Regions from separate parts of the Neobacillus camarae genome, predicted to be linked through region 2. Evidence: a T-box and tRNA genes for the amino acid it is inferred to sense, from the RefSeq annotation. Region 2 holds a T-box; the other holds one or more tRNA genes.
What was found. The T-box of region 2 lies ahead of tyrS (tyrosine--tRNA ligase). A T-box ahead of a tRNA ligase gene usually reads a tRNA of that ligase, here a tRNA-Tyr.
Positions count from the first base shown of each region.

Region 1: it encodes a tRNA-Tyr, which carries the amino acid that the T-box ahead of tyrS (tyrosine--tRNA ligase) is inferred to sense. The anticodon was not compared.

Region 1 covers NZ_JBUCKX010000004.1:250,184-256,430, forward strand. The annotation lists rRNA gene ACY8D0_RS22590 (23S ribosomal RNA) at 1-1,800, shown strand, start outside; rRNA gene rrf (5S ribosomal RNA) at 1,887-2,003, shown strand; tRNA gene ACY8D0_RS22600 (tRNA-Glu) at 2,034-2,108, shown strand; tRNA gene ACY8D0_RS22605 (tRNA-Val) at 2,113-2,188, shown strand; tRNA gene ACY8D0_RS22610 (tRNA-Lys) at 2,198-2,273, shown strand; tRNA gene ACY8D0_RS22615 (tRNA-Leu) at 2,284-2,368, shown strand; tRNA gene ACY8D0_RS22620 (tRNA-Gly) at 2,376-2,450, shown strand; tRNA gene ACY8D0_RS22625 (tRNA-Arg) at 2,460-2,533, shown strand; tRNA gene ACY8D0_RS22630 (tRNA-Pro) at 2,540-2,616, shown strand; tRNA gene ACY8D0_RS22635 (tRNA-Ala) at 2,626-2,698, shown strand; tRNA gene ACY8D0_RS22640 (tRNA-Met) at 2,719-2,792, shown strand; tRNA gene ACY8D0_RS22645 (tRNA-Ile) at 2,808-2,881, shown strand; tRNA gene ACY8D0_RS22650 (tRNA-Ser) at 2,890-2,982, shown strand; tRNA gene ACY8D0_RS22655 (tRNA-Met) at 3,142-3,215, shown strand; tRNA gene ACY8D0_RS22660 (tRNA-Asp) at 3,218-3,291, shown strand; tRNA gene ACY8D0_RS22665 (tRNA-Phe) at 3,330-3,402, shown strand; tRNA gene ACY8D0_RS22670 (tRNA-Tyr) at 3,413-3,497, shown strand; tRNA gene ACY8D0_RS22675 (tRNA-His) at 3,521-3,596, shown strand; tRNA gene ACY8D0_RS22680 (tRNA-Gln) at 3,624-3,695, shown strand; tRNA gene ACY8D0_RS22685 (tRNA-Gly) at 3,703-3,777, shown strand; tRNA gene ACY8D0_RS22690 (tRNA-Cys) at 3,785-3,858, shown strand; tRNA gene ACY8D0_RS22695 (tRNA-Leu) at 3,869-3,953, shown strand; tRNA gene ACY8D0_RS22700 (tRNA-Gly) at 3,958-4,031, shown strand; tRNA gene ACY8D0_RS22705 (tRNA-Ile) at 4,063-4,136, shown strand; tRNA gene ACY8D0_RS22710 (tRNA-Asn) at 4,150-4,224, shown strand; gene ACY8D0_RS22715 (translocation protein TolB) at 4,293-5,528, opposite strand; gene ACY8D0_RS22720 (DUF2179 domain-containing protein) at 5,676-6,218, shown strand.
Region 2 covers NZ_JBUCKX010000002.1:1,546,578-1,552,824, reverse strand. The annotation lists gene megL (methionine gamma-lyase) at 1-957, opposite strand, end outside; gene rpsD (30S ribosomal protein S4) at 1,324-1,926, shown strand; gene ACY8D0_RS15110 (DUF6954 family protein) at 1,972-2,166, opposite strand; gene tyrS (tyrosine--tRNA ligase) at 2,539-3,798, opposite strand; T-box leader at 3,840-4,058, opposite strand; gene ACY8D0_RS15100 (transglycosylase domain-containing protein) at 4,203-6,247, shown strand, end outside.

The DNA of each region.
Region 1 (6,247 bases), on a different contig from region 2:
GCGTAATAGCTCACTGGTCGAGTGACTCTGCGCCGAAAATGTACCGGGGCTAAACGTATCACCGAAGCTGTGGATTGACATCTTCGATGTCAGTGGTAGGAGAGCGTTCTAAGGGCGTTGAAGCTAGACCGTAAGGACTGGTGGAGCGCTTAGAAGTGAGAATGCCGGTATGAGTAGCGAAAGATGAGTGAGAATCTCATCCACCGTATGCCTAAGGTTTCCTGAGGAAGGCTCGTCCGCTCAGGGTTAGTCGGGACCTAAGCCGAGGCCGAAAGGCGTAGGCGATGGACAACAGGTTGATATTCCTGTACCACCTCTTTATCGTTTGAGTGATGGGGGGACGCAGGAGGATAGGGTAAGCGCACTGCTGGTTATGTGCGTCTAAGCAGTTAGGCTGGTGAATAGGAAAATCCGTTCACCGTAAGGCTCAAGCTGTGACAGCGAGGGAAATAGAGTACCGAAGTTCCTGATTCCACACTGCCAAGAAAAGCCTCTAGCGAGATAAAAGGTGCCCGTACCGCAAACCGACACAGGTAGGCGAGGAGAGAATCCTAAGGTGAGCGAGAGAACTCTCGTTAAGGAACTCGGCAAAATGACCCCGTAACTTCGGGAGAAGGGGTGCTTACTGGGGTGAATAGCCTCGGTAAGCCGCAGTGAATAGGCCCAGGCGACTGTTTAGCAAAAACACAGGTCTCTGCGAAGCCGCAAGGCGAAGTATAGGGGCTGACGCCTGCCCGGTGCTGGAAGGTTAAGAGGAGGGGTTAGCTGCAAAGCGAAGCTCTGAATCGAAGCCCCAGTAAACGGCGGCCGTAACTATAACGGTCCTAAGGTAGCGAAATTCCTTGTCGGGTAAGTTCCGACCCGCACGAAAGGCGTAACGATCTGGGCACTGTCTCAACGAGAGACTCGGTGAAATTATAGTACCTGTGAAGATGCAGGTTACCCGCGACAGGACGGAAAGACCCCATGGAGCTTTACTGTAGCCTGATATTGAATTTTGGTACAGCTTGTACAGGATAGGTAGGAGCCTGAGAAGCCGGAGCGCCAGCTTCGGTGGAGGCGTCGGTGGGATACTACCCTGGCTGTATTGAAATTCTAACCCGCATCCCTTATCGGGATGGGAGACAGTGTCAGGTGGGCAGTTTGACTGGGGCGGTCGCCTCCTAAAGAGTAACGGAGGCGCCCAAAGGTTCCCTCAGAATGGTTGGAAATCATTCGCAGAGTGTAAAGGCACAAGGGAGCTTGACTGCGAGACCTACAAGTCGAGCAGGGACGAAAGTCGGGCTTAGTGATCCGGTGGTTCCGCATGGAAGGGCCATCGCTCAACGGATAAAAGCTACCCTGGGGATAACAGGCTTATCTCCCCCAAGAGTCCACATCGACGGGGAGGTTTGGCACCTCGATGTCGGCTCATCGCATCCTGGGGCTGTAGTCGGTCCCAAGGGTTGGGCTGTTCGCCCATTAAAGCGGTACGCGAGCTGGGTTCAGAACGTCGTGAGACAGTTCGGTCCCTATCCGTCGTGGGCGCAGGAAATTTGAGAGGAGCTGTCCTTAGTACGAGAGGACCGGGATGGACGCACCGCTGGTGTACCAGTTGTCTTGCCAAAGGCATCGCTGGGTAGCTATGTGCGGACGGGATAAGTGCTGAAAGCATCTAAGCATGAAGCCCCCCTCAAGATGAGATTTCCCATAGCGTCAAGCTAGTAAGATCCCTGAAAGATGATCAGGTTGATAGGTCAGGGGTGGAAGCACGGTGACGTGTGGAGCTGACTGATACTAATCGATCGAGGACTTAACCAAGTCATATATGAAAATGCGAACTCGTTTTATAAAAAAGTTTCTTCTGATTATCCAGTTTTGAGGGAGCGATCTCTCAAGCAAGATAGTCTGGCAGCAATGGCGAGAAGGTCACACCCGTTCCCATACCGAACACGGAAGTTAAGCTTCTCAGCGCCGATGGTAGTTGGGACGCAAGTCCCTGTGAGAGTAGGACGTTGCCAGGCTCGCCCCTTTTGGGGATTTATAAAAGAAATGGCCCCTTGGTCAAGCGGTTAAGACACCGCCCTTTCACGGCGGTAACACGGGTTCGAATCCCGTAGGGGTCACCATTATGGAGGATTAGCTCAGCTGGGAGAGCATCTGCCTTACAAGCAGAGGGTCGGCGGTTCGATCCCGTCATCCTCCACCATATGTTTTTGAGCCATTAGCTCAGTCGGTAGAGCATCTGACTTTTAATCAGAGGGTCGAAGGTTCGAGTCCTTCATGGCTCACCACTTGAATTATGCGGGTGTGGCGGAATTGGCAGACGCACCAGACTTAGGATCTGGCGCCGCAAGGCGTGGGGGTTCGACTCCCTTCACCCGCACCATTTATTTGCGGAAGTAGTTCAGTGGTAGAACACCACCTTGCCAAGGTGGGGGTCGCGGGTTCGAATCCCGTCTTCCGCTCCAATAAAAAATGCGCCCGTAGCTCAATTGGATAGAGCGTCTGACTACGGATCAGAAGGTTATGGGTTCGACTCCTTTCGGGCGCGCTATATCGGGAAATAGCTCAGCTTGGTAGAGCACTTGGTTTGGGACCAAGGGGTCGCAGGTTCGAATCCTGTTTTCCCGACCATCTAATAATGGGGCCTTAGCTCAGCTGGGAGAGCGCCTGCTTTGCACGCAGGAGGTCAGCGGTTCGATCCCGCTAGGCTCCACTTAGTTTCTATATTAATATGGCGGTGTAGCTCAGCTGGCTAGAGCGTACGGTTCATACCCGTAAGGTCGGGGGTTCGATCCCCTCCGCCGCTACTAAAAGTTCATAATGGACCCTTAGCTCAGCTGGTTAGAGCAGACGGCTCATAACCGTCCGGTCGTAGGTTCGAGTCCTACAGGGTCCATTTATTTCGGAGGAATACCCAAGTCTGGCTGAAGGGATCGGTCTTGAAAACCGACAGGCGGGTCATACCGCGCGGGGGTTCGAATCCCTCTTCCTCCTCCATAAAAACACAATTATTATTATCGCGGGGTGGAGCAACGAGCGTTGCTTCGATGAATACGCTGCGAGTTGTACCCATCGAACAGCTGCTTGAATAAGCTTTCTGAGATGGGGACAGTCCATGAAACTATGAGCATGGACCATCTAAATATTTTTTATTACCGCGGGGTGGAGCAGTCCGGTAGCTCGTCGGGCTCATAACCCGAAGGTCGCAGGTTCAAATCCTGCCCCCGCAATTGGTCTGGTAGTTCAGTTGGTTAGAATGCCTGCCTGTCACGCAGGAGGTCGCGGGTTCGAGTCCCGTCCAGACCGTTTCTCAATAAGCTTATTGTTTAAATATATCAATAATTGGCTCAGTAGCTCAGTCGGTAGAGCAATGGACTGAAAATCCATGTGTCGGCGGTTCGATTCCGTCCTGAGCCACCTTTCTCGTGGAGGGGTAGCGAAGTGGCTAAACGCGGCGGACTGTAAATCCGCTCCCTCGGGGTTCGGCGGTTCGAATCCGTCCCCCTCCACCATTTATCTCATTCTTAAAAATATGGCGGCTGTGGCGAAGTGGTTAACGCATCGGATTGTGGTTCCGACATTCGTGGGTTCGATTCCCATCAGCCGCCCCATTTTTCATTTCTTCTTTTTATTATTTTTGGGCTATAGCCAAGCGGTAAGGCAACGGACTTTGACTCCGTCATTCGTAGGTTCAAATCCTGCTAGCCCAGTCAATATGCGGAAGTAGTTCAGTGGTAGAACATCACCTTGCCAAGGTGGGGGTCGCGGGTTCGAATCCCGTCTTCCGCTCCAAAAGTGTGGCAGCATAGCCAAGTGGTAAGGCAGAGGTCTGCAAAACCTTCACCACCGGTTCAAATCCGGTTGCTGCCTCCAGTAATAATATGCCGGTGTGGCGGAATTGGCAGACGCGCACGACTCAAAATCGTGTTCCGTAAGGAGTGTCGGTTCGACCCCGACCACCGGTACCATTTTGCGGGTGTAGTTTAGTGGTAAAACCACAGCCTTCCAAGCTGTTGTTGTGGGTTCGATTCCCATCACCCGCTCCATCTTGATTAATTCAAAGCAATATATTATAATGGGCCTATAGCTCAGCTGGTTAGAGCGCACGCCTGATAAGCGTGAGGTCGATGGTTCAAGTCCATTTAGGCCCATCATTTTGATTATTCCGCAGTAGCTCAGTGGTAGAGCTATCGGCTGTTAACCGATCGGTCGTAGGTTCGAGTCCTACCTGCGGAGCCATTTACATATTACAATTACTGGCCGTTGGGCCTTTTTTTTATGCCCAAAGATACCATCTAATGTCTTCTTCAATTTTCCCCGGTGTACAAAGAAAAAACCTCTTCCCAATTCCATCTTTCATAATAATAACTGCCTATGTTGATATTTTTGATCCACTGTCTTTCCTTCAATTGATCGAGTCGGGTTACATATACATAAGCTGTTTCACGATTTGTCCGAATCCAATATAGCTGGTTATGATCATTGTCCGGTGCAAAGTCGCCTTCATCTTTTGCGGGGGAAGTAATCGGCTTCTGCTCCATTGTATGGATGTTTATTTTGATTAAACGGGGCAGAGGTCTATCCTTCAGCTTCGTCCACTCAGACGCCTTGGAGCGGGAAACAAAAAGCGTTTGATTGTTTGCCCATGTCAAATCACGGTCTACAAAACCATTAGGTGTCATGCCCTTTTTATGGAGACTGGCTGCACTCAAGACGGCTGCCTGTTTATTGCTGGTTGCTTCCCTTCCGGTTCCTCTAATATAACCCACAAGGTTTTGGGAAGGGGCCCAGCGAAACCAGTCTGGGTAATTTAACATCTCATCCACTCTGTGAAATACCCGTCTATTATCCGACAAAAGGCAAAGGGTGTTGCCGTCTGCTGAAAGTGAAGCGGTTGGTGTCAGCAGAAAACTAATCCATTTTTGGTCCTGTGACCATTTAAATGGACTGGTACCTACATAGTATTCGTTTTTACCAACAGGTATTCTGTAAAAGTGCTCAATGCTTGGCTTTCTGTACATGTAAATCTTTAATAAAAGAATATCGGAATGGAGTTCGCTGGATTCCTTTTTGGAAACCAGCAGTCCGTTTCCTTTTGGAAGCCAAGAAAAGTTATCCAATTTTCCTGCCATCTGCTGGGCACGCAATGGCTTTGGAAGCTGAGCCGTAACTACATTCAGGGTTTGATTGACCATGAAACCCAGTATATTCTTATTTGGGGACCATTGAAAATTAGACCTGGTATTGGGATGGATTTGAAAATGCTTGCGTTCTTTTAGATGATATACCCACAACTCTCCGTAGCCGTTTTCCACTTCTTTTCCTTTTTGATAGGCAACCCACTTGCCGTCATGAGACCATTTCGGATAACGGATATAACCGCCGTTTGTGACTTGCTGTTCCGCATTTCCTTTTTTAATCCACAGGTCATTGTTTCGAATAAAAGCGGCTTTAGGCCCTTTATCAGACGTTTCTGCATGAATGGGCTCATAAATAGGCAACAATACCCCTATAAACAGGATGATCATTATTTTTCTTATCAAACCGTTCACCTCTATAGTTTTTATGGTTAGTTTGTGGAAAAATAACTTTGCTATGAGAGGCGACGAAAGTCTTATTTTTGGATGGGACGGCCAAAGTGGAAGTAATTTATGTTAAAGTATGGGGAGCTTAATGGTAAGGGGGTTTCTCTGATGGAGAATAGTTTTATGATGGTTGCCATCATTCTGGTTATCAACATCGTCTATGTATCCTTTTTCACGATAAGGATGATTTTAACGTTAAAGGGCCAGCGCTACTTAGCCGCCGGTCTAAGCATGATTGAAGTGGTGATTTATGTTCTTGGACTCGGGCTAGTCTTGAATAACCTGAATGAAATTCAAAATCTTATTGCCTATGCGGTTGGTTACGGGCTCGGAGTGATAATGGGGATGAAAATTGAGGAAAAGCTGGCCCTGGGGTACATCATGGTCAATGTGGTTACGACGGAATGGGATAAAGATTTGCCCAAATTACTTCGCGATAACGGATACGGCGTGACCGACTGGGAGGCACATGGCCGGGAAGGCAGCCGAATGGCAATGCAGATCCTGACACCGAGAAAATTTGAATTAAAGCTCTATGAGACCATCAACAATTTTGATCCTAAGGCGTTCATAATATCCTATGAGCCTAAAACCATTCATGGAGGGTTCTGGGTAAAATCTGTGAGAAAGGGCAAATTGTTTTCGTAAAGATGATAAAAAGGCGTTAGTGGTTACAG
Region 2 (6,247 bases):
CTTTGACCCCTTGATGGTGAACGATACCATGCCACCGGCTTGCTTCATTTGCTTTTTCATAATCTGGTAATCTTCATGATGAGGATCCCCAGGATAATAAATCTTATCGATTTTGGGATGGGTTTTTAAAAAGCCAAAAATCCGTGAGGCGTTTTCACAATGGCGGTCCATCCTGATTGGGAGGGTTTTTAATCCCCGCAGCAGCAGCCATGCATCAAACGGGGAGATTACCCCGCCCATATCTTTTTGAGTGGTTTTAGAAACTTTTTTTATGAAATCATGTTTTCCAATTACCAGTCCGGCTACAACATCACCATGCCCGCAGATGTATTTGGTCGCACTGTGGATCACCACATCACAGCCATGGACAATGGGCCTTTGCAGGTACGGGGAGGAAAAAGTGTTGTCCACGACAACGGGGATTCCCCGCTGTTTTGCCGCATTCACCACCAGCTCCAAATCCACCAGCTTCATTGTCGGGTTAATGGGAGTCTCGATATAGATACAGGCAGTGTTGGGTTTGATGTCCCTTTCAAAGGTTTCCAAAGAATCCATGCTTGAAAAATCATAATCAATGTTATATTTCTCATTTAATAACTTGAGAAGTCCAAAGGTACACCCATATACCCCCTGCGAGCAGAGAACATGGTCACCGGTCTTTGTCAGAGAAACCAGGACGGAACTTACTGCCGCCATTCCGGAGGAAAACGCCAGGGCTGCTTCCCCTTGTTCTAGTGCAGCCATCCGGTCTTCGAGTATTTTTACCGTAGGATTTCCTAAGCGCGAATAAATGTATCCATCTTCTGTACCGGCGAATCTTTTTTCTCCTTGTTCCGCATTGGCAAATATAAAGGTGGATGATTGGTAAAGCGGCGGCACCAAACTCCCTAAATGGTCTTCCCCATGATAACCGGCATGAATGACTTCTGTTTCAAACCGAGACTTCTTCTGTTTCATCACTCGCCCTCCTAATTTGAAAACGGTCTTGTTTTTATATAGTATATGTGCCATATCGTCTAATCGTTAAGAAGCCAACAACTGCTTTTTATGGAGAGTAACAAATGGAAAAAATGGAAAACAAGCCACATTTAGAAATATACTTGACTCGTAGACCACAAAAATTATATAATACTCCTTGTGTAAAATACTGCAGCCTATGAGAACGATGATAGTTTGTTCATTTTGTTCCTCGCGAAAAGTGATGGTGCATCGAGTAACCCTCCGCTGCTAGGGCGATGGTGCATGAAAACAAAATGACGGTTATCGATGTTTTCGCAGCGGTTTTTATTTTACCAAAATAAAAACACAGAGGAGGAGTCATTCATGGCTCGTTATACCGGCCCAAGCTGGAAATTATCTCGTCGTCTTGGAATCTCTCTAAGCGGCACAGGTAAAGAATTAGAAAAGCGTCCTTACGCTCCTGGACAACATGGTCCAAACCAACGCAAAAAGCTTTCTGAATACGGATTGCAATTACAAGAGAAGCAAAAGCTTCGTCATATGTATGGCGTAAATGAGCGCCAATTCCGCAACTTATTCGTTAAAGCCGGCAAAATGACTGGCGTATTAGGTGAAAACTTCATGATTCTCCTTGAATCACGTTTGGATAACCTAGTATACCGTTTAGGTCTTGCTCGCACTCGTCGTGCAGCACGCCAATTAGTTAACCATGGCCACATCGTAGTTGATGGCGCTCGCGTAGATATCCCATCTTACCGTGTATCACCTGGTCAAACAATCAGTGTTCGTGAAAAATCACGCAACCTTGATGTTGTCAAAGAAGCAATCGAAGTGAACAACTTTGTTCCTGATTACTTAACTTTTGATGCTGACAAATTAGAAGGTACTTTCACTCGCTTACCAGAGCGTTCTGAATTGCCTGCTGAAATTAACGAAACTCTTATCGTTGAGTTCTACTCACGTTAATTTTTCAAACGAGAAATCCCCAGCCAATATTGGCTGGGGATTTCTTTATTTATTTTTATTCTTCGACCAAAGGATGGTCTTTCGATATAAAAAGGCCAGAATAATATAGATTAACACAACAATGGCTGCCGTGATGAGTCTTTCTTGTGAACTGCCGTCTGCCAGTAGGACAGGTCCTAGTCCGAAAAAGGTAACGAGTGCAATTAGAACAATAAAGACGGCGTGAATTATAAATCTCATTCCTACACCCCCATCGCATGCTTTCTCTTTATATATTTGACGAAATGGACGGGAAGCCCGTTACACCAAACGACTTAGCCGATATCTTTTCTTTCTGACTGTGCTTAAAGACAATTTCCTAGTTTTTCGGCAACTTTAATAAAGGGCATTTCTCCAGCCGTTTCCCCACTTTTTGTCCTCAAGATTTTATATGAGACATTTCTATGCGTTCCCTCCCTCCTTTTGTCCCATAGAGTGCCTATATGAGACATTCTACCTGACTTCATCCCCGTCTTGTCTCATATATCCCTTTTATAAGACATTTCTCCGTTTTTCTCTCCGCTTCTGTCTCATAGAAAAAAGGGACCTGCAAAATCCAAGTCCCTTTGATTACTAGTATTTGATTAAAGTATATTTCTTTTTCCCTCTTCGGATAATCGTAAATTGACCTTCAATCCGATCGGATTCCTGTAGCACATAATTGGTATCTGTTACTTTTTCGCCATTTATAGAAATCGCCCCGTTTGATATATCCTCACGTGCTTGGCGCTTGGAAGGTGAAATTTTGGCAGATACTAGCAAATCCACAAGATTGCCATCAAATTCACTGTCCACGTCAAAAGAAGGCACATCCTTAAAGCCCTGTTTAATCTCGGATGCTGTCAAGCTTCTGACATCGCCGCTGAATAATGCCTCAGAAATTTTGATTGCCTGCTGGAGAGCCTCCTCGCCATGAATCAGCCTGGTCATCTCATCCGCCAATGCCTTTTGCGCTTTACGCAGATGCGGCTCCTCTTGAACGGAAACTTCTAATTGTTCGATTTCCTCATGGGAAAGGAACGTAAACAGTTTTAGGTATTTGACCACATCGGCATCCGCTGTATTAATCCAGAACTGGTAGAACTCGTATGGAGTCGTTCTTTCCGGGTCCAACCAGACTGCTCCCCCGGCTGTCTTTCCAAACTTAGTCCCATCTGCTTTTGTAATAAGCGGAATCGTTAGCGCAAAAGCCTTGGATTCAACCGGGTGAATCTTGCGGATTAACTCCAATCCTGAGGTAATATTTCCCCATTGGTCACTGCCGCCGATTTGCATCCGGCAATTATGCTGCTCATACAAATGCAAGAAATCCATTGCTTGTAAAATCGTATAACTAAACTCAGTAAACGAAATACCGGTCTCGAGGCGGTTCGCAATTGTATCCTTGGCGAGCATGTAATTAATCCCGATGTGCTTGCCAATGTCACGCAGGAAGGTGATTACATCCATCGCCTGGGTCCAATCATAGTTATTGACCATGATGGCACCATTTTCTCCTTCAAACTCAAAAATGGCCTTTAACTGATTTTTAATCCCTTCTGCATTTTGCTGAACCGTTTCTACGGTCAATAATTTTCTCTCTTCACTTTTTCCGCTCGGGTCGCCGATTAATCCAGTAGCGCCGCCAACCAGCACAATGGGACGATGCCCGTGCTGCTGAAATCTTCTTAACGTTAAAAATGGAACTAGATGGCCGATGTGCAAGCTGTCCGCAGATGGGTCTGTCCCGCAGTAAAGCGAAATACTCTCTTTATTTAAAAGTTCCTTTAACCCTTCTTCATCCGATTGTTGATAAATGATGCCTCTCCATTCCAAATCCTGCAATAAATCCAATTCAAATCCCTCCAATCAAAATAAAAACGTCCCTGCAAAAATGCAGGGACGTATATGTACGCGGTACCACCCAGCTTGAGGAAATTTTTCCTCCAACTTGAACAAAATAACGGTTAAAACCGTTCTCTGCTACTCCAATGTTCACAGAGAAAGCTCCAGGATGTATTTCATTCCTCTATTTGTGTCAGCTTGCACCGGCCGCTGGCTCTCTAAATAACAGGGATAGAAGAACTACAATTGGTTCCTTTCAACGCTTTTATAAAAAAATTTATTTAAAGCATTTTTATCATATCTGGCCGCTGCTGTCAAATCTCAAATGGAAATTTCAGAAAAATGTTGAAGCTTGTCAGTTTTTATACCCCTGGTATGCTATAATGTAATGTGATTTTAAAAGAGGTGATGCTATGAATGAAAAGTTAAAACCATGGCTAGAAAAAGCAAAATCGCTGCTTAGTTTCATTACTCATAAAAAAACGATTAAAGGGGTTCGGATTACCTCCCAAGTAGTTTGGAACCTATTTCTCCTTGTGTTAGTTGTTTTTATACTCGGAGGATCATTCGCTGCTGGCGTGGGTGCCGGTTATTTTGCCTCTCTTGTGAAAGATGAGCCTGTCCGCTCCTATGATAGTATGAAAAAAGATATTTATAATTACTCGGAAACCTCGGAATTATATTTTGCTAATGATGTTTATCTTGGAAAGCTCAGGACGGACTTGGAACGGGAAGAAGTAAAACTGAATCAGGTTTCAGATTATCTGATTAATGCGGTTATCGCGACCGAAGATGAATACTTTTATCAGCATAAAGGAGTTGTCCCAAAAGCTGTATTCAGGGCTTTATTTCAAGAGGTAACCAACTCTCCAATCCAATCAGGCGGAAGCACCTTGACCCAGCAGCTGATTAAGAACCAGATTTTGACCAATGAGGTCTCGTTCCAGCGGAAAGCAAATGAAATTTTGTTAGCGCTTCGCCTTGAGAAATTTTTTGATAAAAAGGAAATTCTTGAAGCCTACTTAAATGTTTCGACCTTTGGACGAAACTCGTCCGGAAGAAACATTGCCGGTGTCCAGGCAGCAGCCAAAGGAATATTCGGCAAACCTGCCAACGAATTGACGTTGCCAGAAGCGGCCTTTATTGCCGGACTGCCGCAAAGCCCGTTCGGCTATACCCCGTTTACAGCGGAAGGGACCGTCAAGAATAATCTCGAGCCTGGTCTGACCAGGATGAAAACTGTTCTAAAGCGAATGTATGATGGCGGTTATATTAACCAAAAGGAATATGCGGAAGCATCCGCCTACGATATTACAAAGGACTTTATACCACCTAGCACCAGTAACCCGCTAGAAGATTATCCTTGGCTAACCTTTGAAATTGAAAAGCGGGCAAAAGAAGATCTCACAACTGTTTTAGCCAAAAAGGACGGCTATAGCGAAGAGGACTTGAAGAAGGACGAAAACCTGGCTTACAAATATAAAACATTGGCAAGCCATGATTTAAAACAAAATGGTTATAAAATATATACCACCATTGACAAAGATATCTATGATGCGATGCAGATCGCAAAGGACAATTATAAATATTATGGCCCGGATAAGCCCCAGGAAAAGAAAGACACTGAAACCGGTGAAACGAAAACCGTGATGGAGCAAGTTCAGGTCGGGGCGATGCTGATTGAAAATAAAACCGGGAAAATCCTCAGCTTTGTCGGCGGACGGAATTATGACAGTGAACACCAATTAAATCACGCAACAAGCGCCGTCCGGCAGAATGGTTCCACCATGAAACCGCTGCTTGTCTATGCGCCAGCGATTGAACTGGGAAAAGCTTCTCCGGGAATGCCGCTTCCTGACGTAGCATTAAAGCTCGACCCATCTAAAAATACACCTTGGCCGCATAACTATGACCTAAAGTATAGCGGAATCGTGTCTGCCAGATATGCTTTGGCGAAATCCTATAATGTTCCGGCAGTCAAGCTATATACCGAAATACTTGACCAGAAACCGGCGAAGTACCTTGAAAAAATGGGCTTTACTTCTTTAACAAAAGATGATTATGAACTCGCCTCCACCGCGATAGGCTCATTGACAAACGGGGTGACGATTGAAGAAAACACCAATGCCTTCAGTACTTTTGCCAATGGCGGACAATTTATTGATGCCTATTTAATCGATAAAATCGTTGATAAAAATGGCAAAACCGTTTATCAGCATGAAGTGAAACCGGTTGATGTTTTCAAACCGCAAACGGCTTGGCTCACACTGGATATGATGCGTGATGTGATCAAAATGGGGACGGCAGCCGGAGTCAAGAGCCAGCTTAAATTCAGTGCCGACTGGGCCGGAAAAACAGGTACAGGCTTTGACTATTGGGATTCCTGGTTGGTTGCCACCAACCCTAATGTTACCTTTGGCATTTGGACCGGCTATGACACGCCAAAGTCGTTAAAGAC